One region of the Streptomyces sp. NPDC051563 genome, then DNA from elsewhere that is predicted to be linked to it. Evidence: riboswitches for the same ligand, from Rfam matches in the RefSeq annotation. Region 1 holds a riboswitch; the other holds the start of a gene.

What was found. A riboswitch is a leader RNA that binds a small molecule or an ion and turns the genes downstream of it on or off. The one in region 1 is predicted to bind ZMP and ZTP.
Region 2: another riboswitch for ZMP and ZTP. It lies ahead of glyA (serine hydroxymethyltransferase); the one in region 1 lies ahead of ACIA8F_RS31735 (bifunctional 5,10-methylenetetrahydrofolate dehydrogenase/5,10-methenyltetrahydrofolate cyclohydrolase).

The regions. Positions count from the first base shown of each region.
Region 1 covers NZ_JBITDL010000033.1:68,608-83,823, forward strand. The annotation lists gene ACIA8F_RS31710 (class I SAM-dependent methyltransferase) at 1-207, opposite strand, end outside; gene ACIA8F_RS31715 (4a-hydroxytetrahydrobiopterin dehydratase) at 225-530, opposite strand; gene ACIA8F_RS31720 (helix-turn-helix domain-containing protein) at 702-1,505, shown strand; gene ACIA8F_RS31725 (hypothetical protein) at 1,491-1,919, opposite strand; gene ACIA8F_RS31730 (peptide MFS transporter) at 2,129-3,658, opposite strand; gene ACIA8F_RS31735 (bifunctional 5,10-methylenetetrahydrofolate dehydrogenase/5,10-methenyltetrahydrofolate cyclohydrolase) at 3,822-4,712, opposite strand; ZMP/ZTP riboswitch at 4,741-4,841, opposite strand; gene ACIA8F_RS31740 (methyltransferase domain-containing protein) at 4,943-5,704, shown strand; gene ACIA8F_RS31745 (RNA polymerase sigma factor) at 5,918-7,492, shown strand; gene ACIA8F_RS31750 (hypothetical protein) at 7,497-9,341, opposite strand; gene ACIA8F_RS31755 (ATP-binding protein) at 9,338-10,399, opposite strand; gene ACIA8F_RS31760 (SRPBCC family protein) at 10,515-10,964, opposite strand; gene ACIA8F_RS31765 (alkaline phosphatase family protein) at 11,019-13,109, opposite strand; gene ACIA8F_RS31770 (hypothetical protein) at 13,357-13,761, opposite strand; gene ACIA8F_RS31775 (MBL fold metallo-hydrolase) at 13,920-14,705, shown strand; gene ACIA8F_RS31780 (DedA family protein) at 14,711-15,216, shown strand, end outside.
Region 2 covers NZ_JBITDL010000002.1:230,357-245,572, reverse strand. The annotation lists gene trpS (tryptophan--tRNA ligase) at 1-797, opposite strand, end outside; gene glyA (serine hydroxymethyltransferase) at 1,202-2,497, opposite strand; ZMP/ZTP riboswitch at 2,533-2,623, opposite strand; gene rocD (ornithine--oxo-acid transaminase) at 2,733-3,938, shown strand; gene ACIA8F_RS03300 (glutathionylspermidine synthase family protein) at 4,026-5,216, opposite strand; gene ACIA8F_RS03295 (hypothetical protein) at 5,223-5,543, opposite strand; gene ACIA8F_RS03290 (hypothetical protein) at 5,659-6,498, shown strand; gene ACIA8F_RS03285 (PLP-dependent aminotransferase family protein) at 6,756-8,174, opposite strand; gene ACIA8F_RS03280 (carboxymuconolactone decarboxylase family protein) at 8,221-8,709, shown strand; gene ACIA8F_RS03275 (hypothetical protein) at 8,792-10,027, opposite strand; gene ACIA8F_RS03270 (hypothetical protein) at 10,031-10,435, opposite strand; gene ACIA8F_RS03265 (hypothetical protein) at 10,425-12,131, opposite strand; gene ACIA8F_RS03260 (malate dehydrogenase) at 12,267-13,256, opposite strand; gene ACIA8F_RS03255 (DUF3017 domain-containing protein) at 13,531-14,121, opposite strand; gene ACIA8F_RS03250 (bifunctional methylenetetrahydrofolate dehydrogenase/methenyltetrahydrofolate cyclohydrolase) at 14,111-14,974, opposite strand.

The DNA of each region.
Region 1 (15,216 bases):
GTGCAGTCCCGGGCGGCCGGCGGCGATGCGGGTGGTGACGATGCCCGTGCCGCAGCCTAGGTCGAGCAGGGTGCCGGTGTCCGGCGGGAGCAGGCCGAGGACCGCCGCGGCGGCGGCCTCGGCGCGCGGGACCCCGCCGCGCGTGGCGTCGTAGGCCTCGGCCTCGGCGTCGTAGTCGAGGAGCGGTCGCGGCGTGGGCAGGGGCATCGGCGGTGCTTCCGGTGTCAGGCGGCGCCGTGGGCGGGCGCCAGGGACTCGACGCGCTCGGCGAGGGTGAAGTCGGCGTCGGTGACGGTATCACCGGCATCGTGCGTGTTCACGGAGAGGCGGACCGTGTCGTAGCCGAGGGTGAGGTCGGAGTGGTGGTTCAACTCCTGCTGCACGCTGGCGATATGGCTGACCAGGGCGCTCGCCGCGAAGTGGCTGCCCAGCCGGTAGGTGCGGATGATGCGGTCGTCCTCGAAGGCCCAGCCCGGGAGTTCCCGCAGCCGGTCCTCGATCTCCTTCTGCGAAAGCGGCTCTCTCGACATCCGCAGGCTCCTTCCCCGTAGACGACTGCCCGATTGACCTGACGTGGAGTCAAGGTTCCCACAGCTCGGGCCGGAGGGAAGGTCCCGCGCCCTGGTGCGTGCGGGTGCTTCGCCGCCTTCCGCGACCATCGCGGCACCCCTGCGCTCCCCCGGTTGGGCTAACGTCGCCGTATGACGACTGCTGCACCCTTGGCGGTGGGCGCCCTGCTGCGCACCTGGCGGGAGCGGCGCGGGCTCAGCCAGCTGGAGCTGGCGGGCCGCGCCGACTCCTCCTCCCGGCACATCAGCTTCGTGGAGACGGGCCGGTCCCGGCCGAGCGAGGAGATGGTGCTGCGCCTCGCCGACCGGCTGGAGGTGCCGGTGCGGGACCGCAACGCCCTTCTGGTGGCGGCCGGTTACGCGCCCCGGTACGCCCACACCCCACTGGACGACCCCTCGATGGAGGTGCTGCGCGAGGGGCTGGAACGGCTGCTGACCGGCTACGAGCCGTATCCGGCGCTGGTGGTGAACTCCACGTACGAGGTGGTGGCCGCCAACCGGGGCGTCATGATGCTGATGGAGGGGCTGCCGGAGCACCTGCTGGCCGGTCCCCTCAACGCGATGCGGCTGACCCTGCACCCGGAGGGCCTCGCCCCCCGGATCCGCAATCTGCGCGCATGGCGCGGACACCTGCTGGCCCAGATGGAGCGGCAGATCGCCCTGGCCCGTTCGGCGCCGCTGCGCGCGCTGTACGAGGAGGTCTCGGCCTATCCGCTGCCCGAGTCGGCGGGGCCCGACGAGAGCGGTCCCGACGAGGCCGTCGCGTACCTCGCGCTCCCCCTGCGGATCGAGCACGACGGGCACCTGCTCTCCTTCGTGTCCTCCATCTCCACCTTCAACACCCCGATGGACGTGACGGTCGCCGAGCTGGCCATCGAGACCCTGCTGCCGGCCGACCCGGCGACCGTGAAGTACCTGCGGTCACTGGCGCCCTGAGCCCGCGCCCGCGCGCAGCGCGAGCTGCTGGAAGAGGGCGAAGGAGGCGACGGTGAGCGCCTGCGCCGGGATCCACACCGCCCCGGCGGTGGTGGGCGCGAGCCAGACGACGAGGGCGACGAGGCTGAGTGCGGCCCAGGCGTAGTTGCCCTCGATGACGAGCCGGACGGGGAAGACCGGGGGCTCCCGGCGCGAGGCCAGCAGGCCGACACCCACCCCGTAGAGCAGCAGGAACACCCCGAGTCCCAGCAGCAGCCCCTGCCCCAGGCCGAGCAGTCGGCCGAGGGGCGCGGAGAAGGCCGCGTACGCGAGCCCGTTCCCGGTGGTGACGACGGCGTCGAGGGCGAGGAACCGGCGCAGCGCGGCCTGCGGGACGGCAGTACGGGCTACGGCGGTGAACAGGGTTGCGGACATGGCGGATCAGCCTCCGTCGAGGGTCGTTTGCGCTGGTGGAGTACGAAAGACCCGGGCCCCGGAGCCGAGTGCGCGACGCCGGAACCCGATGCCCCCACTGTGCCGCCGGAGCCCCCGCCGGGTCGATTACCTCCGGAGTAACGCACACCTGCGCCAGGAGGCGTACGGGGCCGCGCGGTCCTGGCTGCGGGCCGCGTGCGCGGGCTCGGTCAGGCCGCGGTCGTCACCGCTTCGCGGGCCGCGGCCGCTTCGCCCGTCAGGACCTTGAGCCGCTTGGTGAAGAAGACCATCACCGCGCCGGCCGCGATGACCATGGCGCCCTGCCACAGGAAGTTGCGGCTCTGGCCGATGACCGCGTCGAGCCGGGGCAGCTGGGCGCCGATCGCGTCGCCGGTGGCGGCGGCGAGGAACCAGACGCCCATCATCTGGTTGGTGAAGGCCCGCGGGGCGAGCTTCGTGGTGACCGAGAGGCCCACCGGGCTCAGGCACATCTCGCCCATCACCTGGATCACGTACACGCCCACGAGCCACATCAGCGAGACCTTGACCCCGCTGGAGGCGATGGCCGCGGCGCCCGACATGACCACGAAGGAGGCGCCGGTCAGCAGCAGGGCCAGGCCGAACTTGAAGGGGGTGCTCATGTGCTTGCCCCGGCGCACCCAGAAGGCGGCGAAGACGGGGGCCAGGATGATCACGAACAGCGAGGGCAGGGACTGGGTCCAGCTCGCCGGGATGTGCCAGCCGAGCAGGGACAGGTCGGTCTTCTGGGCGGCGAACAGGTTCAGCTCGTTGCCCATCTGGTCGTAGACCAGCCAGAACAGTGTGGCGGCCAGGAAGAGCCAGACGTAGGCCCGCAGCCGGGTCTTCTCGACCCGGTCGATCTTGGGGCTGCGGTACATCGAGAGCAGTACGCCCGCCGGGACCACCACGGCGACGACCGTCAGCAGGAAGGTGATGTTGTCGATGCTCAGCGCGTGCGAGGCGGCCAGCAGGGTGATCAGTACGGCGGTGAAGACCAGGCCGTACGCGGAGGACTTGCGCACCTTGGCCCGCTCGGCGGCGGTGAGCCGGACCATGGGCTCCGCGCGCAGCTGCTCGGTCAGGCGGCGGCCCCCGACGACGTACTGGACCAGGCCGAGGGCCATGCCGACGGCGGCGGCGCCGAAGCCGAGGTGCCAGTTGACCTCCTCGCCGAGGTAGCCGACGACGAGCGGGGCGATGACCGCGCCGAGGTTGATGCCCATGTAGAAGATCGAGTAGCCGGCGTCGCGGCGCTGGTCGTCGTCCGCGGCGTACAGCCGGCCGACCAGCGCGGAGATGTTCGGCTTGAGCAGGCCGGTGCCGATGACGATGAGGACCAGGCCGGGCCAGACGAAGACCGGGTTCGGCACGGCCATCAGGACGTGGCCCGCCATGATGACCACGCCGCCCCACAGGACGGCCCGCCGGGCGCCCAGGAACCGGTCGGCTATCCAGCCGCCGGGCAGCGCCAGCAGCGAGATCATGGCCATGTAGACGCCTTCCACGGCCTCCGCGGTGCCCTCGTGGAGCCCCATGCCGCCGTGGCCGCGGGAGGCGGCGAGGAAGTGCACGAGGATGGCGACCATGCCGTAGAGGCTGAAACGCTCCCACAGCTCGGCGAGGACGAGGGTGGCGAGCCCGCGCGGGTGACGCTTCCCGTCCACCGCCGCCGCGTCGGCCGGTGCTGCGTCCGGCGCCGGGGGCTTCTGCATATCCATCGAAGGCTTCACATATTCATTGGAGCCCTGTCGTGCCGGACCGGAATCGGCCTTTCGGCCCGTTACCGCGGGAAACGGAACGCCCCGGACCGAAGGGCCCGGGGCGTTCGTCGTACGGGAGGGAGCGGGCGCGGGCCGGAGGTCTCAGGGGGGCCCCGAGGGCTCAGAGGTCCGCGAGGGCCAGACCGGCCTGCGCGGCGGCGGCCTGCACGGTCTGCTCCAGCAGTACCGCGATGGTCATCGGGCCGACACCGCCCGGTACCGGGGTGATCAGCGAGGCGCGGGCGGCGGCCGACTCGAAGTGGACGTCGCCGACGTTGCCCTCGTTGTAGCCGGCGTCCAGGACCACGGCGCCCGGCTTGATGTCCTCGCCGCGGATGAACTCGGCCTTGCCGACGGCGGCGACCAGCACGTCCGCCTGGCGGACGATGGACGGCAGGTCCACGGTGCGCGAGTGGCAGTAGGTGACGGTGGCGTTCTGCTCCAGCAGCAGCATCCCGGCGGGCTTGCCCAGGATCGCGCTGCGGCCGACGACCACGGCGTGCTTGCCGGTCAGGTCCACGTCGTAGGCCTCCAGCAGCCGCATGATGCCGCCGGGGGTGCAGGAGACGAAGCCGGGCAGTCCGAAGCCCATGGCGGCGAAGGAGTGCATGGTGACCCCGTCGACGTCCTTGCCCGGGGCGATGGCCTCGAAGGCGGCGCGCTCGTCGATGTGGTGCGGGACGGGGTGCTGGAGCAGGATGCCGCTGATCTCCGGGTCCTCGGAGAGCGCCGTCAGGGTGGCGACGAGCTCCTCGGTGGTCGTCGCGGCCGGCAGCTCCACGTGGCGGGAGGTGATCCCGGCCTTGGCGCAGCGGTTCTGCTTCATGCGGACGTAGGTGACGGACGCGGGGTCCTCGCCGACCAGCACGGTGGCGAGACAGGGCGCGGTACCGGTGCGCTCGGTGATCTTCGCCGCGTACGCGGCGGTCCGCTCCGAGATGCGGCGGGCGAGGGCGGTGCCGTCCATCAGGGTGGCGGTCCGTGCCTGCGGGGCAGTCGTCTGGGTGGTCATCGGGGCTCCTGGGCGTCGCTGCGGGATCGCGGTTCGCCCAGGCGCGCGGCAGTCGGCGTACGCAAAGCGGGAGTACGCCGGGCCGCTCCCCGGTGGTGATCCACCCGAACGCCAGTCACGGCCCGCCGCCCAGTGTAGGCGACCTTCCGCCGGGCCGGGCGGCGGCCCCGGCGGACCCCGCGCCCGGCAATCGGGTGGATGACCGGGCCCGGACCTGGGACGATCGAGGGATGACGCGCACTTTCGACCATCTCGTCGCGGAAGCGGAATCCGTCTCTGTGGACGGCTGGGACTTCTCCTGGCTCGACGGCCGCGCCACCGAGCAGCGCCCCTCCTGGGGCTATCAGCGGCTCCTGGCGCGGCGCCTGGCGCAGGTCGGCTCCGCCCTGGACATCCAGACCGGAGGCGGAGAGGTGCTCGCCGGAGCCGGGCCGCTGCCCGCGCTGACGGTGGCCACCGAGTCGTGGCCGCCCAACATCGACAAGGCGACAAAGCTGCTGCACCCGATGGGCACCGTCGTGGTCGCGGACTCCGACGAGCCGCCGCTGCCGTTCGGCGACGGGGCCTTCGAGTTCGTCGCCAGCCGGCATCCGGTGACGGTCTGGTGGGAGGAGATCGCGCGGGTGCTGCGGCCCGGCGGCACGTACCTCTCCCAGCAGGTCGGCCCGGCGAGCGTTTTCGAGCTCGTGGAGTACTTCCTGGGACCGCAGCCGGAGGAGGTCCGGCGCGGCCGGCACCCCGACGATGCGGTCGCCGCGGCCACGAAGGCGGGACTGGAGGTGGTCGATCTGCGCTCCGAGCGGCTGCGGACGGAGTTCCACGACATCGGAGCCGTGATCTACTTTCTGAGGAAGGTGATCTGGATGGTGCCCGGCTTCACGGTCGGACAGCATCGGGACCGGCTGCGCGAGCTGCACGAACAGATCGAGCGCGAAGGCCCGTTCGTCGCACACACCGCCCGTTTTCTCATCGAGGCCCGCAAAACGGGCTGACAAAACGGGCGGACGCGACCACCCGCGACCGGCCCCCCGGTCACAGCGTGGCGCAGGTCACTCAATTCAGCGCGTAACGAATCTACTCGGGCATGCGATGAACCGACAGGTGTCCTCGTGCGGCCCGGAATACAGACCCCCCTCGGGTCTGTTTCCCGAGTCCGCGCGATGATGTCCCGCCACCCCTTATCTGTTCGCAACGAGAGGCTCCTTGTGTCGCTCAGCCCGTCCCGTACGTTCCCCACGGAGATCGCCGAATCCGAGGCCCTGGTCGCGCTTGTCGAGCGTGGCCGCGAGCAGGGTCACATCAACGGTGATGACGTGCGCCAGGCCTTCGAGGCCGGCCGCATCCCGGTGGACCAGTGGAAGCGGGTCCTGCGCAGCCTGAACCAGGTCCTGGACGAGGAGGGCGTCGCCCTCCACGTCAGCGCCGCCCCCGCCACGAAGGCTGCCGCCAAGAAGCCGCGCAAGGCGGCCGCCGCTCCGGCTCGTGCCGTCGCCAAGAAGGCCGCGGCCCCGCCGCGCCTGATCGGTGCCCGCAAGACCGCGGCCCCCGCCACCGCTGCGGCGATATCCGACCCGTCGGCCTCCGGGACCGAGGAGGAGGTGGCGGCAGAGGCCGCCGCCGCGCCGAAGAAGCGTGCGGTCAAGAAGACCGCCGTGAAGAAGACCGCCGTGAAGAAGACGGCCGCCACCAAGAAGACCGCCAAGGACGGCGACGAGGCCGAGGCCGCCGTCGCCGAGGGCGAGGACTGGGCGGCCGAGGACCTCGACGAGGGCGACGAGAAGGAGACGCCCAAGACGGGCGGCAGCGCCGGCTTCGTCCTGTCCGACGACGACGAGGACGACGCCCCGGCCCAGACCGTCATGGTCGCCGGTGCCACCGCCGACCCCGTCAAGGACTACCTCAAGCTCATCGGCAAGGTGCCGCTGCTCAACGCCGAGCAGGAGGTGGAGCTCGCCAAGCGCATCGAGGCCGGTCTCTTCTCCGAGTACAAGCTCGAAGAGGAGGAGGACCACAAGCCCGCGTTCAAGCGCGAGCTGGAGATCCTCGTCGAGGACGGCCGCCGGGCCAAGAACCACCTGCTGGAGGCCAACCTCCGCCTCGTGGTCTCCCTGGCCAAGCGCTACACCGGCCGCGGCATGCTCTTCCTGGACCTGATCCAGGAGGGCAACGTCGGTCTGATCCGCGCCGTGGAGAAGTTCGACTACACCAAGGGCTTCAAGTTCTCCACGTACGCCACGTGGTGGATCCGGCAGGCGATCACGCGTGCCATGGCCGACCAGTCGCGCACCATCCGCATCCCCGTCCACATGGTCGAGATCATCAACAAGCTGGCCCGCGTCCAGCGCCAGATGCTCCAGGACCTCGGCCGGGAGCCCACTCCGGAGGAGCTGGGCAAGGAACTCGACATGACCCCCGAGAAGGTCATCGAGGTCCAGAAGTACGGCCGCGAGCCGATCTCCCTGCACACCCCGCTGGGTGAGGAGGGAGACAGCGAGTTCGGTGACCTCATCGAGGACTCCGAGGCGGTCGTGCCGGCCGACGCGGTCTCCTTCACCTTCCTCCAGGAGCAGCTCCAGTCCATCCTGGGCACGCTCTCGGAGCGCGAGGCGGGCGTGGTCTCCATGCGCTACGGCCTCAACGACGGCCAGCCGAAGACCCTCGACGAGATCGGCCGCGTGTACGGGGTCACCCGTGAGCGCATCCGCCAGATCGAGTCGAAGACCATGTCGAAGCTCCGTCACCCGTCGCGCTCGCAGGTGCTGCGCGACTACCTCGACTAAACCGTCAGGTCAGTCGGAAGACCGGCCCCCGGGGCGTGAACGGCAGGGAGGCACCCTGCGGGATCAGGTAGGCGTGCTCGCGCCGGATCCGCAGGGTGTCGCACCGGCCGTCCGTGATCACGAGGACCGGGGCCCCGGGCGGGAAGTCCTCCGCCCGGTGCAGCAGGTCGACGGCCGGTTGCAGGACCGTGCCGCCCCGGCCGCGCACCCGGACCCGCCCGGCGATCTCGGTCGGGGGGATGTAGCCCGCGTCGTACGGCGCCGCGTCGCAGAACACGACACGGGCGGCCGGTACGTCGCGGGCTTGCGCGTACGAGGCGATCGCGCCGAGCGCCTTGCCGAGCAGGGCGGCGTTCATCGACGCCGAGGTGTCGAGGACCACCCCGAAGGTGCAGCGGGCGGTCTCCTCCAGCGGGAAGTACCGGCCCGCACGCGGGATGTCCGGGGTGGAGGCCTGTCGGCGGGCCGGGCGGGCGTAGGACCGTACGGCCACGGGCCGCGGCACGTACGCGTCGAACCAGCGGGCGAGCTCCGCGTCCCACGGCACCGGTGGGTGGACCAGCGCCCGGATCTCCTGGATCAGCCCGGCGGGCAGCAGTCCGCGCTCCCCGTACCCGTGCAGGTCGAAGCCCTGGACCAGGCCGCGCCGGTAGAACTCGTCCAGGTCCGTGTACGGGCCGCTGCCCGGGTGGAGCAGCGGCTCGCCCAGGATGTCCCCGCGGCCCTTGCCGCGCAGGGTGGCGAGGCGGCGCATGCGGCGCAGGTCGGTGGTGATCCGGTCGTAGACCTCTTCGACCGAGAGGTCCCGCAGCTCCGCGTCGTACAGCAGCCCCTCGGGCATCTCGCCGACGCCCATCTCCACCAGCCAGCCGTTGACCACGTAGTCGGCGGCCACGTTGTGCAGGTACGGGTCACGGGCACCGCAGCGCTCCCCGTGGCGCAGGGCGGCGTGCAGCATCTCGTGGGCCAGGACGAACCGCCATTCCCCGTCGGTGAAGCTGCGCAGCGGGTTGACGTAGATCTCCCCGGCGCTCGCGCTGACGGCGGCGATATCGATGCCCTGGGCCCGGGCCAGCTCGGCGTCGGCGACGATCTCCAGCCCGGCGGCGAGACCCCCGAGCAGCGGGTACGAGGAGACGAACCAGTTCAGGGCCCGGTCCCACGGGTGCAGCCGGACGTGCTCCCCGGTGACCCGGTCGCGGCGGCCGCCGGCCACGTCCATGGCGGCCGAGACGCTGCGGGTCAGGGCGTGCGCGAAGGCGGTCTCCCAGTCGGGGACGGCGGTGTTCCAGGCCCCCCAGGTCACCAGGAGCTGGTCGGGGTGGTCTCCGGCCGTGCCGCAGTGCTCGTGGGCCGCGGGGATGCCGTCGCGGCGCCAGCGGGCCGCGAGCAGCTCCTCGTCGCCGCCGGGATGTTCGGCGGGCAGCCGGTCCGGGGTCCAGCCGGGTGCGAAGCTCGCCAGGAACCGGTTGACGACGGCGCAGCGGGCGGCCAGGTCGAAGCGGTCGGGCTGGGAGCGGCGCTCGTCCTTGGCGGCGGGCACGTGTCCGAAGCCGAGGTGGAGCAGCGCGTGGGCGAGCGTCCAGGCCCACTCCCCGGGTGCGGCGCGCCGGGTGGGGTGGACGTGGACGGTGCCGTTGGAGTCGACGGCCGCCAGTCCTGAGACCGGGGTGGCCGGGCACTTGCTCTGACGGCAGACGGTGGCGGACACGGCGGCGAGGGCGGGGTTCCGCTTGACCAGGGCGAGGCCCTCGGCGAAGGCCTGGTCGGCGGGGTCGGGCTTGGCGTTGCCGGTGCTCTTGCGGGTGGTGCTCTTGCGGGTGGTGTTCGTGCGGGTGGGGCGGCTCACCGGCGGGCCTCGACCAGGCGCGGCATGTCGCGGGCCGCCTCGACGAGGAACCAGGCGGGCAGCACGGGCAGGCCGTCGGCGTCGTCGGCGATGACGGTCTGGGCGACCTCGACGGAGATCTCGGCGAGCTGCACGAGGAGGGCCTTGGCCCGGTACGCGGTCTGCCGGACGGCGGGCGAGACGTGCTCGCGCCGTGCGGGCAGCTCCTTGACCAGCCGGCCCCGGAAGGCGTCGGCCAGGTAGTAGAGCAGGTCGCGGTCGGCGAGCCGGGTGGGCCAGTTCGCGTCGCCCTTCAGGATCGCCTCGATGCCGAAGGAGTGGCGGACGATCTTCGCGTAGCCGCAGAAGGAGACGGCGTGCGCCGGGGTGAGGGTGCCGTGGGCGATCACCTTGAGGGTGGTCTCGTCCAGCTCGGGCCCGAAGGAGTGCAGGGCGTCCGAGAGCATGTGCCAGGAGCGCGGCGTGGAGAACGCCTCCTCCGTCTTGGGCGGCTGCGACCACAGGTGGTCGGGCCGGTCCGTGAGGTAGTCGGTGACCCACGGGTGGATGCCGTGCTCACCGGCCCAGACCAGCCAGTCCCCGGCGGAGGCGTTCAGGTGGACGTGCGTGAGCCGGTTGACGAGCGCGGAGGCGATGGGGCGGGCCAGGGCGTTGTCGGTGGCCCGGTTGCCCGCGCCGATGACGATGGAGCCCGCGGGCAGCTCGTAGGAGCCGATGCGCCGGTCGAGGATCAGCGAGTAGAAGGCCTTCTGCACGTCCGGGCCGGCGGCGTTGAGCTCGTCCAGGAACAGGCAGTACGGCTCGTCCCGGGCGATCGTCTCCGGCGGGCAGAACACCGAGCGCCCGTCACGGATCTGCGGTACGCCGATCAGGTCCTCGGGCGCGAGCTGGGTGCCGAGCAGGCTCACGCACTCCAGTCCCAGCGAATCGGCGAACTTCCGCACGAGCGAGGACTTGCCGATGCCGGGCGCCCCCCAGAGGAACACGGGCCGCACGGTGGCGAGCCCGAGGAGCAGTTCGGGGAGCTGGGCGGGGGTGACGGTGACGGCGGCCTGCACGGGTGGGAATGTCCTTGGGGTCCGGGAAACGCGGTGCGCTGGTGCGCGGGTGAGCCCAGTGTGGGCGCACGGCATGTCCCGGAGCACCCGGTTTTTCCCGGGGTCTGCCCAGCCCTCAGGCCTCGGAGTGTTCCAGCAGGTGCTTGAGCTTCTCCTCGCTGCGGGGCATCTCCTTGCGGACCATGGGCTTGACCGCGAGCGGGACGAGCGCCCTGCCCAGGCCGCGGCCCTCGAAGTCGACGGCGAGGGTCACGCGCGAGCGGGCGCCGTCGTCGAGGGGTTCGATGCGGCCCCGCACATCGGGGCGGACCGGCCCCCGGACTCCGCGGAAGTGCCAGCTCCTCGGCGGGTCCATGGCCAGGACCTCCATGGTCGCGGGGATCGTGCGCCGGCCGACCCGGCGGCCGACCAGGACCCTGGAACCCACATGGACGGGCAGGTCGCCCATCGGCACCGCGGTGACGGCCCGGTCCTGCCACTCCGGCAGGTGCGTGGGGTCCGTGATGTACGCGTAGACGTCCTCGGGCGTGCGGTCTATGTCGATGCTCTTGCTGATCGCGGACATGGCGACCCCTCGGAGCCCCCCTGGTGGACTCTGTTCCCACCGTACGCCCGGGGCCTACGGTGCGGGCGCCGGGTCCGTGCCCGGGGTCACCGAGAGGTCCGGGGAGACCGGGATCTGGGGCCCGTCCGCCTCGGTCAGCCAGCGGCGCAGGACCCGGTGGACGGCCTCCGCACCCACCAGCTCTCCGCCGGGCCGGTCCACCGGATCGGAGAGCTCCACCGGCCACATCAGGAACGGGTGGCCCTGCTCCCCGCCCAGGCCGCCGTGCGAGCCGATCTGCTCCTCGAAGGCGTGCACCGCGCCGGTCTGCGGGTCGTAGGCCGAGTTCACCATCACGTCGGCCACGTGCGGGAAGGTGTCGGTCCGCCGGACCGCCCGCGCCGCGCCCGGGCCGAAGGGGGCCAGCAGGGCCTCCGCCGCGCCCGGCTCGTCCAGCCGGGCCTCGGCCCCGCCGGCCGCCAGGACGGTCCCGTCGACGAGCAGGAACCCGACGCCGGGGTGGTTGGCCAGGGTGGAGAGCAGCGCCGGGTGGGCGCGCTCGATCCGTTCCCTGGACGCCCGTCCGGGCAGGTCGGGGAAGGAGATCAGGCCGAGGTTGCCCGAGGCCAGGACCACCGGGTCGGGGCCCGCCCCGGGTCGGGCCTCGTCGTCCGTCTCCTCCACGGGCCGGTGCAGGGCCGCCCGTACGGCGGCCCGCGCCTCGGCCCCGCTGTGCGTGCGGCCGGCCTTCCTGGACACCGGGAGCCCGCAGCCCGCGCGGACCAGGTCCTTCAGGGTGAGCCCGTACCGGCCCAGGAAGGTCTCCCCCGGGCTCTGGCCGTGGTCGGAGAGCAGCACGATCCGGTACTCCCGGGGGGCGTGCTCGGCGACCCGGGCGAGGAGCGCCAGGCTGCGGTCGAGCCGGGCGAGCACCTGCTCGGTGTCCCGGGAGCGCGGGCCCGAGTGGTGGGCGACCTCGTCGTAGCCGACCAGGTCGGCGTAGACGGCGGCGCGGCCGGCCAGCATGTCGCCGATCACGGCGGCGACCACGACGTCGCGCTCCACCACCGTCGCGAAGGCGCGGATCAGCGGGTACAGCCCGCCGCGCCCGACCCGTGGCCGCTCCCCGCGCAGGCGTCCGCGGACCGACTGGGTGATCTCGCGGGCCACCTCGGCGACGAAGGAGAGCGCCGTGCGGACCGCGTTGGCCGGGTCGGAGAAGTACGCGAAGTACCCCGCGCGGGACCGGTTGTGCGGGCCGCGCCGGGCCGAGACGGACAGGACGAGCGCCAGTTGGCCGGCGCCGCCGCTGAAGAGGTTGCCGCGACTGGCCCCGTCGAGGGTGAGCAGGCCGCCGTCCCCGGTGCGTTCGACGGCCCGCCGCTGGAGCTCGGCGGCGCTGGTGGGCCGGTTGCAGACGACCACCTCGCCGGTCTCCTTCTCGTACCAGCGGAAGGCCGGGACGTCGAAGTTGGAGCCGTGCAGGATCCCGAGCTGGCTCGCTCCGGTCTGGCTGGACCAGTCGGTGTGCCAGGAGCCGACGCGGTGGCTGCGGTCGAGCCAGTCGGCCACCGTGGGCATCAGGCCGCTGCCGGCCGCGCGCCGCAGCACCTCGTACCCGACCCCGTCCAGCTGCAGGAACACCAGGGCGGGGGCGCGTTCGTCGGCCCCGGGCATCCCCTCGCGGTGCTGGCGGCGCCGGCGGCGGTCGGCGAGCCGGTAGAGCCGGCGCCGGTAGGCCTCGTCGTCGCGTACGGCGAGGGCCGTGGAGGTCGCGGAGGCGACGGCGGACATCACGGCGGCGACCACCACCGCCGTCTCGGGGTCCGCCTCGCCGCGGCCGGCCGGGATCAGGCTGAGCGCCAGCAGCAGCAGCGAGCCGTTGAGGAAGAAGACGAGCAGCCCGAGCACCAGGGCCGGCACGAGCAGCAGGGCGCGTACGAGAACCGGCCACACCAGCGCGCTCAGCAGACCGAACGCACCGGCGCCGATGGCTGCCGTCAGACCTATCTGCGTGATGCTGTCGCGGTCGCCGCCCGCGCCCGCCTGGAGCCTGAAGTCGGGGAGGATTCCGGCCAGGGCGAGCATCGTGAGGGTGGACACCGCCCAGACGACGACCACCCGCACCAGGGCGCCGCCCGTACTCCGCCACCGGCCTCGCAACACGCCCGACCCACCTCACCACCGTGGCCCGCACCGCGCCGACGAGCCCCCGTCCCACGGTGTCCAGGCTCGCACAACGGCGCCCGCCGGGCCGGATGACACGGGCGGCGGACGTGCGTGCGGAGGGGGCGGCCGCTCGCTCGCGCCGGGGCAAACGGTTCCGCCCGCGCCGGGGCGAGCGATTTCGCCCCGGACCGGGGTCGAGCGGTTCCGCCCACGCCAGGGCCGGCGGTTCCGCCCGGGACCGGGCCTACGTGCCGTCGTATCCGGCGGTCGGCATGGAGAGCCGGCGGTGCACCTCGGCCTTCATCGCCGAGGTGTAGTGCGGTTCTTCGAGACCGGCTGTTTCCAGCCGTACGCCGCGCCGGGCACATTCGGCGGTGAACTCCCCCACGGAGCGCAGCGCGCGCGTCAGCACCCGGTGGTTCGCGGTGACGAACAGGTCGACGCGGCCGGCGTCGATGTCGTTCCACAGACCGCAGTGGTCGGCGCGCAGCCCGTAGACGAACAGCTGGCGGGTCACGACGTACCCCCGCTCCGCCGCCCAACGGGCGCACATGGCGTGCTGGCTCCGGGTGTCGACGGCGAAGGGATCCGTGTCCAGATCCTCCAGCGGGGCCAGGCTGGCGATCGCGGCCACGCGCAGCTCATCCATGCCGCCCGACCCTACTCCGATCCGCCGCCCGGGAGGAGGGGGCGTGAAGGACCGGTTCCGCCGCTGCGGCACCCCGGTTCCGAGCGGCTGCGGCGGGCAGCCTTTAGGCTCGGACGGGACCCGGTGGCAAGCGGGACGAGGGAGGGGATCAGGGGCCGGTGGAGATCACTTGGTGGGGCCATGCCACGTGCACGGTCGAGGATTCCGGTGTCCGGCTGCTCACGGACCCGCTCTTCGCCCGCCGCCTGGCGCACCTGCGGCGCCGGCGTGGGGCGGTGCCCCCGCCGGAGGCGGCGGTCGCCGACGCGGTGCTCGTCTCGCACCTGCACGCCGACCACCTGCACCTGCCCTCGCTGGCGCGCCTCGCGCGCGGCACCCGGCTGCTGGTGCCCCGCGGGGCGCCGGGCGCGGTGCCGGGGCTGGCCCGGACGGCCGGGGTGCGGGGGCTGGTGGTCACGGAGCTGTCGCCGGGCGACACGGTGACCGTCGGGGACGGCGTACGGGGCGGCGGCGTACGGGTCCGGGCGGTCAGCGCACGGCACGACGGGCGGCGGCTGCCGTTCGGACCGCGGGTCGCGCCCGCGCTCGGGTACGTGATCGATGGCTCCTCGCGGACCTACTTCGCCGGGGACACCGGCCTGTTCGACTCGATGGCCGACGAGGTCGGACCGGTGGACGTGGCCCTGCTGCCGGTCGGCGGCTGGGGGCCCAACCTGGGCCCCGGGCACCTGGACGCGGCGGGTGCCGCGCGGGCCCTGGCCCTGCTGGCGCCGGCGGCCGCGGTACCGGTGCACTGGGGCACGTACTGGCCCATCGGGATGGACGCGGTGCGGCCGCACGAGTTCCACGCGCCGGGCGAGGAGTTCGCACGCTGCGCGCGCAAGGAGGCGCCGAAGGTGACGGTCCGGCTGCCCGCGCACGGCGAACGGGTGCGGCTGCCGTGAGGGGGCTGTGGCTGTTCGCGGAGTCGGCCGCGCAGGTCCCGCCGGAATCCACCCAGCAGGCGATCGGCTATCCGACCCTCTTCGTCCTGGTGGCGCTGGGCGCGCTGGTACCGGTGATTCCGACGGGCGCGCTGGTCAGCACGGCGGCGGTGGTGGCGTTCCACCAGGACTCCCTGCCCTTCGGGCTGCTGCTGGTGTTCGGGGTGTCCTCGCTGGCCGCCTTCGCCGGTGACATGGCCCTGTACTGGCTGGGCCGACGCGGGGTCCGCTCCCGCAACGGCTCGCGCCGGCTGGAGGCCCTGCGCCGGCGGGCGACCCCGGAACGCCTTGCCCAGGCGCAGCGCAAGCTGGACGAGAACGGCGTCCTGGTCCTGATCGTCTCCCGCCTCCTCCCGGGCGGCCGCATCCCGGTGATGCTGGCCTGCCTGCTCGCGGAACTGCCCCTGCGCCGGTTCGCCCGCGGCGACGGCCCCGCCTGCCTGGCCTGGGCGGCGACCTACGGCCTGATCGG
Region 2 (15,216 bases), on a different contig from region 1:
GCGGCCTCCAGCGCCGGGATCGACTCGCCCGTGAGGGTGGAGTAGATCGTGAGCAGGTTGCTGACGCCGGGCTTGTTCTCCGCGTCGAACCGGACAACGGCCTCGGTGTCGGTGACCGCGCTCTTGATCTTCTTCTCGGTGGCCTTGGGCTCGTCGAGGAGGTTGATCAGGCCCTTGGGCGAAGAGGCCGACTTCGACATCTTGATCGCCGGGTCCTGGAGGTCGTAGATCTTCGCGACCTCCTTGACGATGTGCGCGGCCGGCAAGGTGAAGGTCTTCCCGAAGCGCTGGTTGAAGCGCTCGGCCAGGTCCCGGGTCAGCTCGATGTGCTGACGCTGGTCCTCGCCGACGGGGACGGAGTTCGCCTGGTAGAGCAGGATGTCGGCGACCTGCAGGATCGGGTACGTGAACAGGCCGACGGTGGCGTTGTTGGCGCCGTTCTTCGCGGACTTGTCCTTGAACTGGGTCATCCGGCTGGCCTCGCCGAAACCGGTGATGCAGTTCATGACCCAGCCGAGCTGCGCGTGCTCGGGCACGTGGCTCTGGATGAAGAGCGTGCAGCGCTCGGGGTCGAGACCGGCGGCGAGGAGCTGCGCCGCGGAGAGCCGGGTATTGGCGCGCAGATCCTTCGGATCCTGCGGCATGGTGATCGCGTGCAGGTCGACGACCATGTAGAAGGCGTCGTGCGTCTCCTGCAGGGCGACGTACTGCCGGATGGCTCCGAGATAGTTCCCGAGGTGGAACGAACCGGAGGTGGGCTGGATGCCGGAGAGCGCGCGAGGACGATCAGAAGCCATGCCCCCATTCTCTCAGGTGTGACCCCGGGCTCGGCCCCGCCACTGGCCGGAACCCGGCGGGTCCCGCCCCCCGCACCCGGCCCCCGCCCGGGTACCGCCCGGTAGCCCCCCGTCCGGATCTTGCCTCGGCCGAGCGACCGCTTTCCGTCCGGGTCAGGAGGTGTGCCGCTGCGCGGGGCTTCGCGGGCGCCGCCCACACCCGCGCCTCAAACGCCGGCGGGACTGGATTTTGGCAGGCGCCGGTCCGCACGTTCAGGCTGACGCCGGGCAATTCCAGCCTCGCCGGCGTTTGAGGCGCGGGGTCCGGGGCGGAGCCCCGGGAGGGGTCCGGGCGCAGCCCGGGGAACGGGCGAAGGGCGGGTAGGGGACGGCCCCCGCAGGGACCGCCCCCCGCCCGGGACGGGTCAGGCGACGGGGAGGCCCGGGGCCGGGAAGGCGGCCATGAGGGCGGCGACCTCGGCCCGGACCGTGCCGAGGGCAGCCTCATCGCCGAGGGCGGCCGCGGAGACCGCCCCCGCGATCCAGTCGGCGACCACCGGCATGTGCTCGACGCCGAGCCCCCGCGACGTCAGCGACGGCGTACCGATCCGGATCCCCGACGGGTCGAACGGCTTGCGCGGGTCGAACGGCACCGTGTTGTAGTTCACGACGATCCCGGCCCGGTCCAGCGCCTTCGCCGCGATCTTGCCGGACACCGACTTCCCGGTGAGGTCGATCAGGATCAGGTGGTTGTCCGTACCGCCCGAGACCAGGTCGAAGCCCCGCTCCAGCAGCGCCGCGGCCAGCGCCTTCGCGTTGGCCACGACCGCGTGCGCGTACGACACGAACGAGGGCTGCGCAGCCTCGTGCAGCGCCACCGCGATACCGGCCGTCGTCTGGTTGTGCGGGCCGCCCTGGAGGCCCGGGAAGACCGCCTTGTCGATGGCCTTCGCATGCTCCTCGCGGCACATCAGCATCGCGCCGCGCGGACCGCGCAGGGTCTTGTGGGTGGTCGTGGAGATCACGTCCACGTGGCCCGCCGGGGACGGGTGGGCGCCGCCCGCGATCAGGCCGGCGATGTGCGCCACGTCGGCGACGAGCACCGAGCCCGCCTCCTTCGCGATCGAGGCGAACGCCTCGAAGTCGATCGTGCGCGGGAGCGCCGTACCGCCGCAGAAGATCAGCTTGGGCCGCTCGGCGAGCGCGAGGTCCCGTACGGCGTCGTAGTCGATGAGGCCATTCGTTTCAGGATCCGCAGTCGCCTGGACCCCGTACTGCACGCCGCGGAACCAGGAGCCCGTCGCCGAGACCCCCCAGCCGTGCGTCAGGTGCCCGCCCATCGGCAGCGCCATGCCCATCACCGTGTCGCCGGGCTTCGCGAAGGCCAGGTAGACGGCGAGGTTGGCGGGCGAGCCGGAGTACGGCTGCACGTTGGCGTGGTCGACTCCGAAGAGGCCCTTGGCCCGCTCCACGGCCAGTGCCTCGATGCGGTCGATGTTCTGCTGGCCCTCGTAGTACCGGCGGCCCGGGTAGCCCTCGCTGTACTTGTTCTGCAGCACGGTGCCGGAGGCCTCCAGCACGGCCGAGGACACGTAGTTCTCGCTCGGGATGAGGCGCAGGGTCTGCGCCTGGAGGGTTTCCTCGGCGGCGACGAAGGACGCCAGCTCGGGGTCGGTCGCGAGGAGGGCGGGGTGGCGGTACGGGTGGTGGTTCGCGCTCATGGCGGTTCCTCCGGGGTCGATGTCGGATCTCGTCCCCGCGAGGCCCAGGCGAGCGGCCCTGTGTGCGGTCGTGCGCGCACGGCTCCCCCGGAGTTGGTTCTCCGTGCGCCAGTCGCCGTGCGTGTCCGACACCTTAGCGGGCGCGCCGCAGATGAGGTTTCTCCGTCCGGTATTCGAGCGAGGATGGACAGTGACGCCACCCTCGTCACCGGCTTGACGGACGATCGGAGACCCCGTGTCGACAACTGCTGATGCCATCCGCTCCGCCGACGCGCACAGCGCGCACAACTACCACCCCCTGCCCGTCGTCGTCGCCACCGCCGAAGGCGCGTGGATGACCGACGTGGAGGGGCGTCGCTATCTCGACATGCTCGCCGGGTACTCCGCGCTGAACTTCGGCCACGGCAACCGGCGGCTGCTCGACGCCGCCCGCGCCCAGCTGGAGCGGGTCACCCTGACCTCCCGCGCCTTCCACCACGACCGCTTCGCGGACTTCTGTACCGAGCTCGCGGCGCTGTGCGGCAAGGAGGCCGTGCTGCCCATGAACACCGGGGCGGAGGCCGTGGAGACGGCGGTGAAGACCGCCCGCAAGTGGGGGTACGAGGTCAAGGGCGTACCGGACGGCCACGCCAAGATCGTGGTGGCGGCCGACAACTTCCACGGCCGGACCACGACCATCGTGTCGTTCTCCACCGACCACGAGGCCCGCGACCACTTCGGCCCGTACACCCCCGGCTTCGAGATCGTCCCGTACGGGGACCTCACCGCGCTCGCCGCCGCCGTCACCTCCAACACCGTGGCCGTGCTCCTGGAGCCGATCCAGGGCGAGGCCGGCGTCCTCGTGCCGCCCGCCGGATACCTGAAGGGCGTACGGGAACTGACGCGCGAGCGGAACGTCCTGTTCATGGCCGACGAGATCCAGTCGGGCCTGGGCCGCACCGGCCGGACCTTCGCGTGCGAGCACGAGGGGGTCGTCCCCGACGTGTACATCCTCGGCAAGGCGCTGGGCGGCGGGGTCGTGCCCGTCTCGGCGGTGGTGGCCGACCGCGACGTGCTCGGCGTGTTCAGGCCCGGCGAGCACGGCTCCACCTTCGGCGGCAACCCGCTGGCCTGCGCCGTGGCCCTGGAGGTCATCGCGATGCTGCGCACCGGCGAGTACCAGCAGCGCGCCACCGAGCTCGGCGACCACCTGCACCGCGAACTGAACCTGCTGGTCGGCGGCGGTGCGGTGACCGCCGTACGGGGCCGCGGGCTGTGGGCGGGCGTGGACATCGACCCGGCGCGCGGCACCGGCCGGGAGATCTCCGAGAAGCTGATGGGGCTCGGGGTGCTCGTCAAGGACACGCACGGCTCGACGATCCGGATCGCACCGCCGCTGGTGATCTCCAAGGAGGACCTGGACTGGGGGCTGGACCAGCTCAGGTCGGTCCTCGGCGCCTAGGGGGTGTCCTGGCCGTCGGCCGGGTACGGCCACCGGGGCGGCGCCGGACGGCCGCCTCCCCGGTGGGGGCGGCCTCCCGGACGACGGCTAGAGGATGACGTGGGGCAGGAAGCGGGCGTACTCGTCCGTGACCGGTCCCGCCGATTCGCGGATGCCCAGGCCCGCCGCCTCGTCCTCGACCACCCACGCGCCGAGCACCACCCGGTTGCCGTCGAAGTCGGGGAGCGGGGCGAGGCCCTGGAAGACGTAGGTCTCGTCCTCCTCCGGTGCGAACGGCTCGCCGCCGACCGGGTGCAGGGTGACGCCCGCGCCCTCGCGCCCCAGCAGCGGCTTCGCCGCGTAGCCGGTGGTCGTGGCGAGCTCGCGCGGGCCGTCCAGGTAGGCGGGCAGCAGGTTCGGGTGCTCCGGGAAGAGCTCCCACAGGACCGCCAGCAGCGCCTTGTTGGAGAGCAGCATCTTCCACAGGGGCTCGATCCAGGCGGTGGTGCCGGAGCCGCCGCCGTGGTCGTACGTGCCGAGTACCTGCGGGGCGAACTCGTCGGTGGCCAGCCACTCCCACGGGTAGAGCTTGAAGATCGCGCGGATGAAGCCGAGCTTCTCGTCCACGAACCGGCCGGACAGGCTGTCCCAGCCGATCTGCTCCACCGACAGCTCACGGGTCTCGATGCCGGCCTGCTCGGCGGTCTCCTGGAGGTAGGCGACCGTCATCAGGTCCTCGCCGAGCTCGTCGGTCTCGGAGTGCGCGAAGTGCAGCGGTCCGGCCGGCAGCAGCTCCGCCTGGCGCCGCCAGGCGTCGACGAGCCGCTCATGCAGGGAGTTCCACTGGTCGGCGCCGGGGAAGCGCTCCTCCATCCAGAACCACTGCGGACCGGCCGCCTCCACGAGGGAGGTGGGGGTGTCGGCGTTGTACTCCAGCAGCTTGGCGGGGCTCCCGGAGCCGTCGTAGCGCAGGTCGAAGCGGCCGTAGAGCGAGGGCTGTTCGGCGCGGCGCCGCCAGGACTCGGCGATCAGCGCGGCGAGCTTCGGGTCGGTGATCCCGAGGTCGGCGAAGCGGTCGTGGTCGACGATGTGCTGGGCCGCCGCCAGGCACATGGCGTGCAGCTCCTCGACGACGTTCTCCAGCGCCTCGATCTCGGGCAGGGTGAAGGAGTAGTACGCGCTCTCGTCCCAATAGGGGCGCAGGGAGTCGTCGGGGTAGCGGGTCAGGGGGTAGATCAGCCCCTGCTCCTCGACGGTCTTCTGCCAGTCGGGGCGGGGCTCGATGGTGTGGCGCTTCACCCTGGATCAGCCGCCCGAGGAGCTCTTGTGGCCGCCGATGCCGCCGCGGGTGACGGCGGACTTGTCGAAGCTGCCGCCGCTGACCCTGTTCTTCGTGACGCTGCCGCCGTAGTAGTACGCGCCGCGGCCGCCGCTCTTGCACTCCTTGGAGTTCAGCTTCTCCATGGTGGCGCGGTCCGCGCAGCGCTTGTCGGGCTCGTTGCTGCTCCCGCAGGCCACCAGGGCGGCGGCGAGCAGGCCCATGCCGCCGAGGGCGACGGTGCCGGAGCGCATGCGGCGCTTGGTGCGCGCGGAATCGGTACTGCTGGTGCTACTGCTGCTGTCCATGGATGGTTCGCTCCCCCTGGGTGGCCGGCTGCGGACAGACTAGAACGGCCGCCCCGGCCGACGGAATCCGGCCGACGCGGGATCCGTGACCTAGAGTCGGTTCGTGCTCATTGGGATGATTTGCGCGCTCGGTGCGGCGGTCTGCTTCGGCACGGCGTCGGTCCTGCAGGCCGTGGCGGCGCGGGCGGCGGAGCCGGGGACGGGCTCCGGCGTCGACACCGCCCTCCTCCTGAGGGCGCTGCGCCAATGGCGCTATCTCGCCGGCCTGGGGCTGGACGGGGTCGGCTTCGTCTTCCAGATCATCGCCCTGCGGCACATCCCGATCTACGCGGTGGGCGCCGCCCTCGCCGCCAGCCTCGCGGTGACCGCGGTGGTCGCGGCGCGGCTGCTGAAGGTGCGGCTGAGCGGCATGGAGTGGGGCGCGGTCGCGGTCGTGTGCGCGGGGCTGGTGATGCTCGGGCTGGCGTCCGGGGAGGAGGGCTCGGGGAAGGGCACGCCGGCGCTGAAACTGGGGCTGCTGGCGGTGGCCGGGCTGGTGCTGGTGGTCGGGGCCGTGGCGGGCGGACTGCCGGACCGCAGCCGGGCCCTGACGCTGGGTCTGGCCGCCGGAACCGGCTTCGGGGTGGTGGAGGTGGCGGTCCGGCTCATCGACGGCATCTCCCTCTCCGCCCTGGCGAACCCGGCGTTCTACGCGCTGCTGCTCGGCGGCGGCTCCGCGTTCCTGCTGCTCACCTCGGCACTGTCGCGGGGCTCGGTGACCACGGCGACGGCCGGCATGGTGCTCGGCGAGACGATCGGCCCGGCGGTGGTGGGCGTGGCCTGGCTGGGCGACCGCACCCGCGAGGGCCTGACCTGGCTGGCGGTCGCGGGCTTCGCGGTGGCCGTGGCCGGCTCCCTCGCCCTGGCCCGCTTCGGCGAACCCCCGGCGGAGCCGGTCCGGCCGCCCGCCGCTTGAGGGCGGGGCCCGGGCGCAGCCCGGTGTCCCTGGGGCTCCGCCCCAGACCCCGCTCCTCAAACGCCGGAGGGGCTGGATTTCCCGGACCGCCGTCCGTCACGTGCGGGCCCGGACCACCAGCGGTCACGTGCGCGCCGACGCCCGCACGATCCAGTCCGTCCGGCGTTCCAGGACCGGGTCCGTGTCCGGGGCCGGGTCCGGGCGGAGCCCGGGGAACGGTGGAAGGGCGGGTAGGGGACGGCCCCGCAGGGCACCCGTCACGGCAGGGACGCCACCAGCGCGGCCAGCGTCGGCGCCCACGCGCTCTGGGACGGCGTCCCGAAGCCCACGACCAGCGCCTCGCGCACGGGCATCACCGCCGCCGGATGCCGGAAGAAGGACAGCGGCTGCAGCCCCAGGTCCTGCCAGGCGGCCGACCGCAGCGCCGCCCGCTCCCCACCCGGCCCCAGATCGAGCACCGCATGCAGCCCGGCGGCGATGCCGGAGACCGCCGCCCGGTCCCCGACCGCCGCGACCAGCTCGTCGCGCCGCCGCCGGTAGCGCAACCGCATCTCCCGCACGTGCCGGTCGTACGCCCCCGACCGGATGAACTCCGCGAGCGTCAGCTGGTCCAGCGCGCTGGAGCTCCAGTCGGTCCGGCCCTTCACCGCGAGCACCTCCTCCATCAGCGGTCCGGGCAGCACCATCCAGCCCATGCGCAGCCCCGGCGCCAGGGACTTGCTGGCCGTACCCAGGTACACCACCCGGTCCGGGTCCAGTCCCTGGAGCGCGCCGACCGGCTGGCGGTCGTAGCGGAACTCGCCGTCGTAGTCGTCCTCCAGGATCAGCGCGCCCGTGGACCGCGCCCAGTCCACCGCCGCCGCCCGCCGCCCGGGCGTCAGCGCGGCGCCCGTCGGGAACTGGTGCGCCGGCGTCAGCAGCACCGCACCGGCGCCCGAACCGGCCAGCTCGGTGGTGCGGGCCCCGGCCCCGTCCACCGCCAGCGGCCGCGTGCGCAGCCCGGCGCCGGTCAGCAGCTCCCGGTGCACGTCCAGCCCGTACCCCTCCACCGCGATCTCCCGGATCCGCCGTGCGCGCAGCATCCGCGAGAGCAGCAGCAGGCCCTGGCCGAAGCCCGCGCACAGCACGATGTGCTCGGGGTCCGCGTACACCCCGCGGGCCCGCGCCAGGTACCCGGCGAGCACTTCGCGCAGCTCCACCCGGCCGCGCGGGTCCGCGTACCCGAAGGCCTCGTTCGGGGCCTCGGTCAGCGCCCGCCGGGCCGCCGCGAGCCAGGCGGCGCGCGGGAAGCCGCCCAGGTCCGGGGAACCGGGCTTCAGGCTGTACGAGGTCTGCGCGCGCACGGGGCGCCGTACGGTCACGGCCGCCGCGGGACGCCGCGCCCCGCCGCCGGTCCCCGCCCCGATCCGGGCCCGCTCCGCGACCCGGGTCCCGGAGCCCCGGCGCGCGGTGAGCCAGCCTTCGGCGACGAGCTCGGCGTAGGCCTCGGCGACGGTGTTGCGGGCGATCCCGAGATCCGCCGCGAGGGTGCGCGAGGAGGGCAGCCGGGTCCCGGGGGCCAGCCGCCCGCTGCGCGCGGCCTCGCGCAGCGCCTCGGTCAGCCCGGCCCGGACACCGCGCCCCGGGACCGGTTCCAGATGCAGGTCGGCGCCGAAAGTGGCCCACGATTCGGTCATGGAAATGGACCATATACGTGGGCCGCCTGCCTCCTAGGCTGATGCCATGACCCACACGGAGAAGGCACCCGAACACACCCCCCGCATGCAGCTCGCGAAGCTCGCCCCGGAGTTCTACAAGGCCGCCGTGGCCCTGGACGCGGCCGCCGCGAAGGGCCTGGACCCGGCGCTGGTCGAGCTCGTCAAACTGCGCGCCTCGCAGATCAACCACTGCGCCTTCTGCATCGACATGCACTCCAAGGACGCCCTCGCGGCGGGCGAGGACGTGGAGCGGCTGCTGCTGCTCGGCGCCTGGGAGGAGTCGCGGCACTTCTACACGGAGAAGGAGCTCGCCGCGATCGAGCTGACGGAGGCCGTGACCGTCCTGACCGACGGTTTCGTTCCCGACGAGGTCTACGAGCGGGCCGCGAAGCACTTCGAGGAGAAGGAGCTGGCCCAGGTGATCGCCCTGATCGCCGCGATCAACGTCTGGAACCGCATCGGCGTCACCACCCGCCTGACCCCGGGGCGCTACACCCCGGGCATGTACAAGTGACGGTTCCCGCCCCCTGAGGGGTGTTCCCCGGTCAGGAGCGGTGCAGTGAGGCGTGGATGCGGGTCCGTGGCCGCCCGCCCCGTCAGCCGCCCGTGGGGCGGAAGGCGGTCAGGGCGGCCTTGTGGTGGGCCTGGGTGAGCGTCCAGTCGGCCGACGGGCCGGCTGTGAGGACGGCCCACTTCTTGCCGTCCCCGGCGACGAAGACCCGTTCCACGCCGCGGCGTCGGCCGTGGGACTCCGCGCTGTCGTACTCGTAGACCAGCTCGCCGCCCTCGGGGGCGTCCGGCGCCGGTCCGACCCGGATCTCCTGGTAGCCGGTGGTCTGGGCGCGCAGGTAGGTGGAGGCGCCCTGGACCGCGGCGAGCGGGGTCAGTTCGGGCTCGCTGACCTGGAAGACCTGGATCAGGGCAGTGCGGTCGGGAGAGCGGTAGAAGACCCCCGAGGCGGCCTCCTCGCGGAGCCACCCGGCGGGCACGGCGACGGTGAACCCCTTCGCGTCGCGCACGGTCTCGTGGGCGGGGTCGCTGCCGCTCGGGCTGGGCGTGGGGGTCGGGCTGCCGCTGTCCGTCGGGGACGGGGAGGAGCGGGTGGCCGAGGGGGTCGGTGACCCCTCGGCGCTCGACACGGGGCCCGAGGCCGTCGGTCCCGCCTGCGCGGGCTGCTCGCCGGTGTCCCGCGCCACGAACCACACGGCGGCGGCGCCGAGCGCGAGCGCGGCCACCGCGACGGCCGCCGTGGTCGGCGTCAGCCACCGGCCGCCGGCCCGCGGGGGCGGGGGCGGTACGGGGTACGCCTGCTGTACGGGCTGCGGGTGCGGATAGGTGGGGTACGGGTAGCGGTACGCGTCCTGCTCCGACCCCGCCGGGCCGTACCCGCCCGGCCCGTACTCCCCCGGGCCGGGCTGCGGGGCAGGCTCGTAGCCCGGAGCCGGGGCAGGGGCTGGGGCCGGAGCCGGTCCTGAGGCCGGCTCGTAGCCCGGAGCCGGGGCAGGGGCAGGGGCCGGTCCTGAGGCCGGCTCGTAGCCCGGAGCCGTGCCCGGACCGGATGCCGCGCCGGGGTCGTGTCCCGGGGCGGAGCCGGGCGCCGGAGGCTGACCCGGGGCGGGTGCGTACCCCGGCGGCGGAGCCGGCTGCGCGGGCGGGCCCGGGTTCTGGGCCGGAGGCGCGGGCGAGGCCGGCTGTGCGGGCGGAGCCGGGTTCTGGGCCGGAGGCGCGGGCGGGCCCTGGGGCGGGGTCGGCTGTGCGGGGGGCGGCTCGGCGGGGTCCGTGACCCAGCGTTGGGTGGCGGGGTCCCAGCGGGGGGCGTTCTGCGGGGGCACGGATCAGCCTCCCAGGGTGGTCAGGAGCCCGGCCAGGGCGGTGGCGGCGCTGACCGAGTCCACCAGCGGAGCCCAGCGTTCCAGGGCTCCGCGGAGCCGGGTGACCAGGCCGGGCCGGATCTCCTCGGCCCCTTCCAGTCCCTCCGCGACCCCGTCCAGTTCGGCGTCGAGCGCCGCCCTGTCCGCACCGCGCGGCAGCCGTACGAGGGCCGCGCGCAGCTCCAGTACGGCGTCGAGGAGGGCCTGCGGCCCGACGGTCTCCGCCCCCGCTCCCCCGTGGTGCACGGTGTTGGTGTGGTTGCTGCCGCCGATGCTGAACGCGCTGCCCGTGACCCCGCCGATGCGGACCGAGGGCTCCTGCCCGGCCGCGCCCGCGTCCGTACCCGTAACGCCGTCTTCAACTGCCACCGGTACTCCTCTTGATCTTGGTGCTGTTGGTGTTGTTGCTGCCGCCGACGCTGAAGGAGCTGTGGTTCACCGACTGGATGAACACCCCGCCCTCGGCGACGTTGACCGCGCGCTCGGCGAACTCCTCGGTGTGCCAGCCCGCTTCGTGCAGCGCGACGACGACGCCCCCGACGACCCGGTCCTGGATGGTCTTCAGGAAGCGGTCGAGGTCCATCAGGTGGAACAGCGAGCCGTTGTCCTCGGAGGCCAGGTCGCGCACCGACACCCGCGGCCCCTCGGGCCGTGCCCCGCCGTGGCCGCCGGTGACGATCCGCCACCAGCTCGCCAGCCCGCGGCCGAGCGTGGCCGCGGAGGCCACGAGGGAGCCGGGGGTGTTGCGCAGGGCCCAGACGGCCTTGCCGAACCCGTTGTTGTTGCGGTAGCGCTGGGCGTCCGCGTCCGCGTTGTGGAAGTCGGTCCGGACGGGCAGCAGCACGTGCGGGGCCACCTCCAGCATCATCATCCCGCCCTGCGTGTGGACCCGTACGAAGACGGTGACGACGAGGTTCTCCTCCCAGCCGCCCACCCGTACGCGCAGGAAGTGCCGGCGGCGCTCGCCGCCCTCCTCGATGGCGGCGGCCCGCTGCTCGCCGAACTGGCCGTGCACCACCTGCGCGGTGTCCCGGTGCGGCAGCCCGCTCGCGGGCAGGAACACGCACTCGTCCAGGACCAGTTCGCGCAGCCGGTCCCCCACGGCGGCGGCCTGCTCCGGGGAGCCGTGCGGGGAGGGCACCCGCAGGCGTTCCAGCAGCGGAACGATCCGCGCCAGGATGTGGGAGTTGGTGACCGGGACGGGCTTGCGGTCGGGGCCGAGGCCCTCGCGCGGGCGCAGTTCCACGGACAGCTGCCAGGGCCGGAAGGGATCACCCGCTCCGCAGAACGGGTCGTTGACGTCGTACATGATCATCGGCGCGTGCTGCTCGGCCCTGATGCGCTGGCGGACCCGCTGGAAGCGGGCCCCGTCGGCCGCTTCGGCCTGGTCGTTCGCGTGGTCGGCGTAGCGGCGCTCGGCGAGGTCGGTGGCGATGGTCCGGTAGACGTGTCCGCGCTGGAGCCCCACGACGGTGACCACCCCGGCGAAGACCACCGGCAGCCACCACAGGACGGCCGTGCCCTCCACCTCGCCGCCGGTCGGGGCGAACGGCAGGGCGCCGTCCCCGCCCAGCGCGTCCAGGACGCCGAACGGCGCGAACCCGCCGAAGCCGAGGAGCAGCAGGACGATGACCAGCGCCCACCAGACGTAGATCCGCAGGATCACGGACAGGAAGCGCAGCACCGGGACGTTCCGGGCGCGCAGCCAGTCGGCGAGGCTCAGCAGCAGGAAGGGCACGATCAGCGCGGCGAGGACGCCGCCCGTGAGCAGGGAGCCGACGAACCAGGCTCCGAGGACCCAGGCGGCCCAGCCGAGTTCGGCGCGGCGGGCGCGCAGCGCGTGGGCGAGGACCCGGGAGGCGTCGTAGCCGTAGGAGGGGGCGACGATCCGTTCCTCGTGAACGTACAGCTCGTCGATGACCCGGTCGCGGTACGCGGCGTCGAGGTACGTTCCCGCGCACAGGAAGCGGCCGGCCTCGCTGAGGGAGGGGTGCACCGGGGGGCGGCCGGCGGAGGGACCGGCCCAACTGCCGCCGGGCTGCCGGGGAATCGCGTTCTCGGTCACCGACCGACCCTAGGGTCCGCCTCCATGCGGCGACAGAAAGATTCACGCCAAACGCCCCGGCCAGGTTTGGCCGGGGCGTTTCGGTGTTCGTACCGCTCGTACGGGGGCCTGCGCGGCCGGACCGTACGGGAGCGATCAGATCAGGCCGAGCTCGCGCACCGCGTCGCGCTCCTCGACGAGTTCCTGCACGGACGCGTCGATGCGCGCACGGGAGAACTCGTTGATGTCCAGGCCCTGGACGATCTCGTAGCGGCCGTCCTTGGTGGTGACCGGGAAGGAGGAGATGATGCCCTCCGGGACGCCGTAGGAGCCGTCCGACGGGATGCCCATGGAGGTCCAGTCGCCCGCGGCGGTGCCGTTGACCCACGTGTGCACGTGGTCGATGGCGGCGTTGGCGGCCGAGGCGGCCGAGGACGCGCCGCGGGCCTCGATGATCGCCGCGCCGCGCTTGGCGACGGTCGGGATGAACTCGTCCGACAGCCAGGCCTGGTCGTTGACCAGCTCGGCGGCGTTCTTGCCGGCGATCTCCGCGTGGAAGATGTCCGGGTACTGGGTCGCCGAGTGGTTGCCCCAGATGGTCAGGCGCTTGATGTCGGAGACGGCGGCGCCGGTCTTGGCGGCCAGCTGCGAGATCGCGCGGTTGTGGTCCAGGCGGGTCATCGCGGTGAAGCGCTCGGCCGGTACGTCCGGGGCGGCGGCCTGCGCGATGAGCGCGTTGGTGTTGGCCGGGTTGCCCACGACCAGGACCTTGATGTCGTCCGCGGCGTTCGCGTTGATCGCGGCGCCCTGCGGCTTGAAGATGCCGCCGTTGGCGGAGAGCAGGTCACCGCGCTCCATGCCCTTGGTGCGCGGGCGGGCGCCGACCAGCAGCGCGACGTTGGCACCCTCGAAGCCCTTGTTCGGGTCGTCGAAGATGTCGATGCCGGCGAGCAGCGGGAAGGCGCAGTCGTCGAGCTCCATGGCGGTGCCCTCGGCGGCCTTCATGCCCTGAGGGATCTCCAGAAGACGGAGCTTGACCGGCACGTCCGCGCCGAGCAGGTGGCCGGAGGCGATGCGGAAGAGCAGCGCGTAGCCGATCTGGCCGGCGGCGCCGGTGACGGTGACATTCACGGGAGTGCGGGTCATGGCCTTCTCCGTTAGACAGCTGGCGGTGGGGCGTCCCTGCCCCATGTGCTGGGAGGACGCCGCTCCGTGGCCCAGTAAATCTTGACGTGAAGAGACATCCGCCGTCAGGCTATCCGACCCAGGACCACCCCAATCCCCCGCCCCGTGTGGCGCGGGGCACACGGGGCGTCCGGCGGGGGCTCCCGGAGGGCCGGTCCGCCCCTTTCGGACCGCCCCTTTCGGATCTCGTGCGGATCGTGCCGGTACGGGCCCGGCACCCTCCGCAAGGGACGGCCTAGCGGACCGTGAAACGGACCGCCGTCTCCAGGAAGGGGATGTTCAGCCACGGCTTGGGTTCCATCACCAGGGCGAGCAGCGTGATCGCCACGCCCAGCAGGCCGTACGTGACCATGTCCGTGAAGCGGGAGCGCACCGCGAGCATGCCCACGGACGGCAGCAGCCGGCGCATCACCGAACCCGCGATCATCGCGATCCCGATCAGCAGGCAGCCGACGCGCGGATGGCCCACGGCGGTGAGCAGCAGTCCGGCCGCCGTCGCGGCCAGGACGGCCAGCATCGGCCACTGCCGGGCCGGAGCCGGGGCGTCGCCGGGCGCGGCCCGGCCGCCGCCCTCGGGGCGCGCGGTGTCCAGGGTGACGGAGGGGAAGCGGCGCGACCGGGCCCCGTCCTGCTCCTCGCCGTCCTCGGTCCCGGGCCCGGGCTCGGGGTCGGGCCCCGGGCTCCGTCGTCCGCCGGCTTCGCCCTTCCTGGCCCAGCTCGGCACCGGGCGCAGGCCCGCGGAGGCGGCGGCCGCGGCGGGACCGGCGGCCGGGGCGGGTTCGGGGACGGTGCCGGGATCCGGCTCCCGCTCCCGCTCAGCCGGCACGGGGAACCGCCCGCTCGGCGGCCTCGACCACGTTGACGAGCAGCTGCGCCCGGGTCATCGGGCCGACGCCGCCCGGGTTCGGGGAGATCCAGCCGGCCACGTCCGCGACCCCGGGGTGCACGTCCCCGACGATCTTGCCGTTCTCGTCGCGGCTGACGCCGACGTCGAGCACGGCCGCGCCCGGCTTCACGTCCTCGGGCTTGACCAGGTGCGGCACACCCGCCGCGGCGACGACGATGTCCGCCTGGCGGAGCAGCCCGGACAGGTCGCGGGTGCCGGTGTGGCAGAGGGTCACGGTCGCGTTCTCGGACTTGCGGGTGAGCAGCAGGCCGATGGAGCGGCCGACGGTGATCCCGCGGCCGAGGACGACCACGTGCGCGCCGTTGATCTCGACCTCGTGGTGGCGCAGCAGCTGGACGATCCCGTACGGGGTGCACGGCAGCGGGCCCGGCTCGTTGAGGACCAGCCTGCCGAGCGACATCGGGTGCAGGCCGTCGGCGTCCTTCGCCGGGTCCATGAGTTCCAGGACGCGGTTGGTGTCGATGCCCTTGGGGAGCGGGAGTTGCACGATGTAGCCGGTGCACTCCGGGTTGGCGTTCAGCTCCCGCACGACCTCCTCGATGTCCTCCTGGGAGGCGGTCGCGGGCAGTTCGCGCTGGATCGAGGCGATGCCGACCTCGGCGCAGTCCTTGTGCTTGCCGTTGACGTACCAGCGGCTGCCCGGGTCGTCGCCGACCAGCAGGGTGCCGAGGCCGGGGGTGATGCCCCGGGCCTTGAGCGCCGCCACGCGGGCGGTCAGTTCGGACTTGATCGCGGCTGCGGTGGCCTTGCCGTCGAGAATCTGGGCAGTCATGGACCCATCCTCCCGGATGGAGCGGCCGCGGATCCAGTCGCGGCCCCTGCGCCCCGCCTGCGCCTTGCATTCGTCCTGCATTCGTCCCGCATTCGTTGCACTTGCACAACAAGTGCCGGGCGGACGGCGTCCCCGCTGGACAACCCCGGTCCGGCCCGACGACGATGCGGGGAACGTAGTGCCGCGGGCAGTGCCGGGGGGCGGGCCGCACGATCTGCAGTGACTCCTCCGCGCGTGCCGTG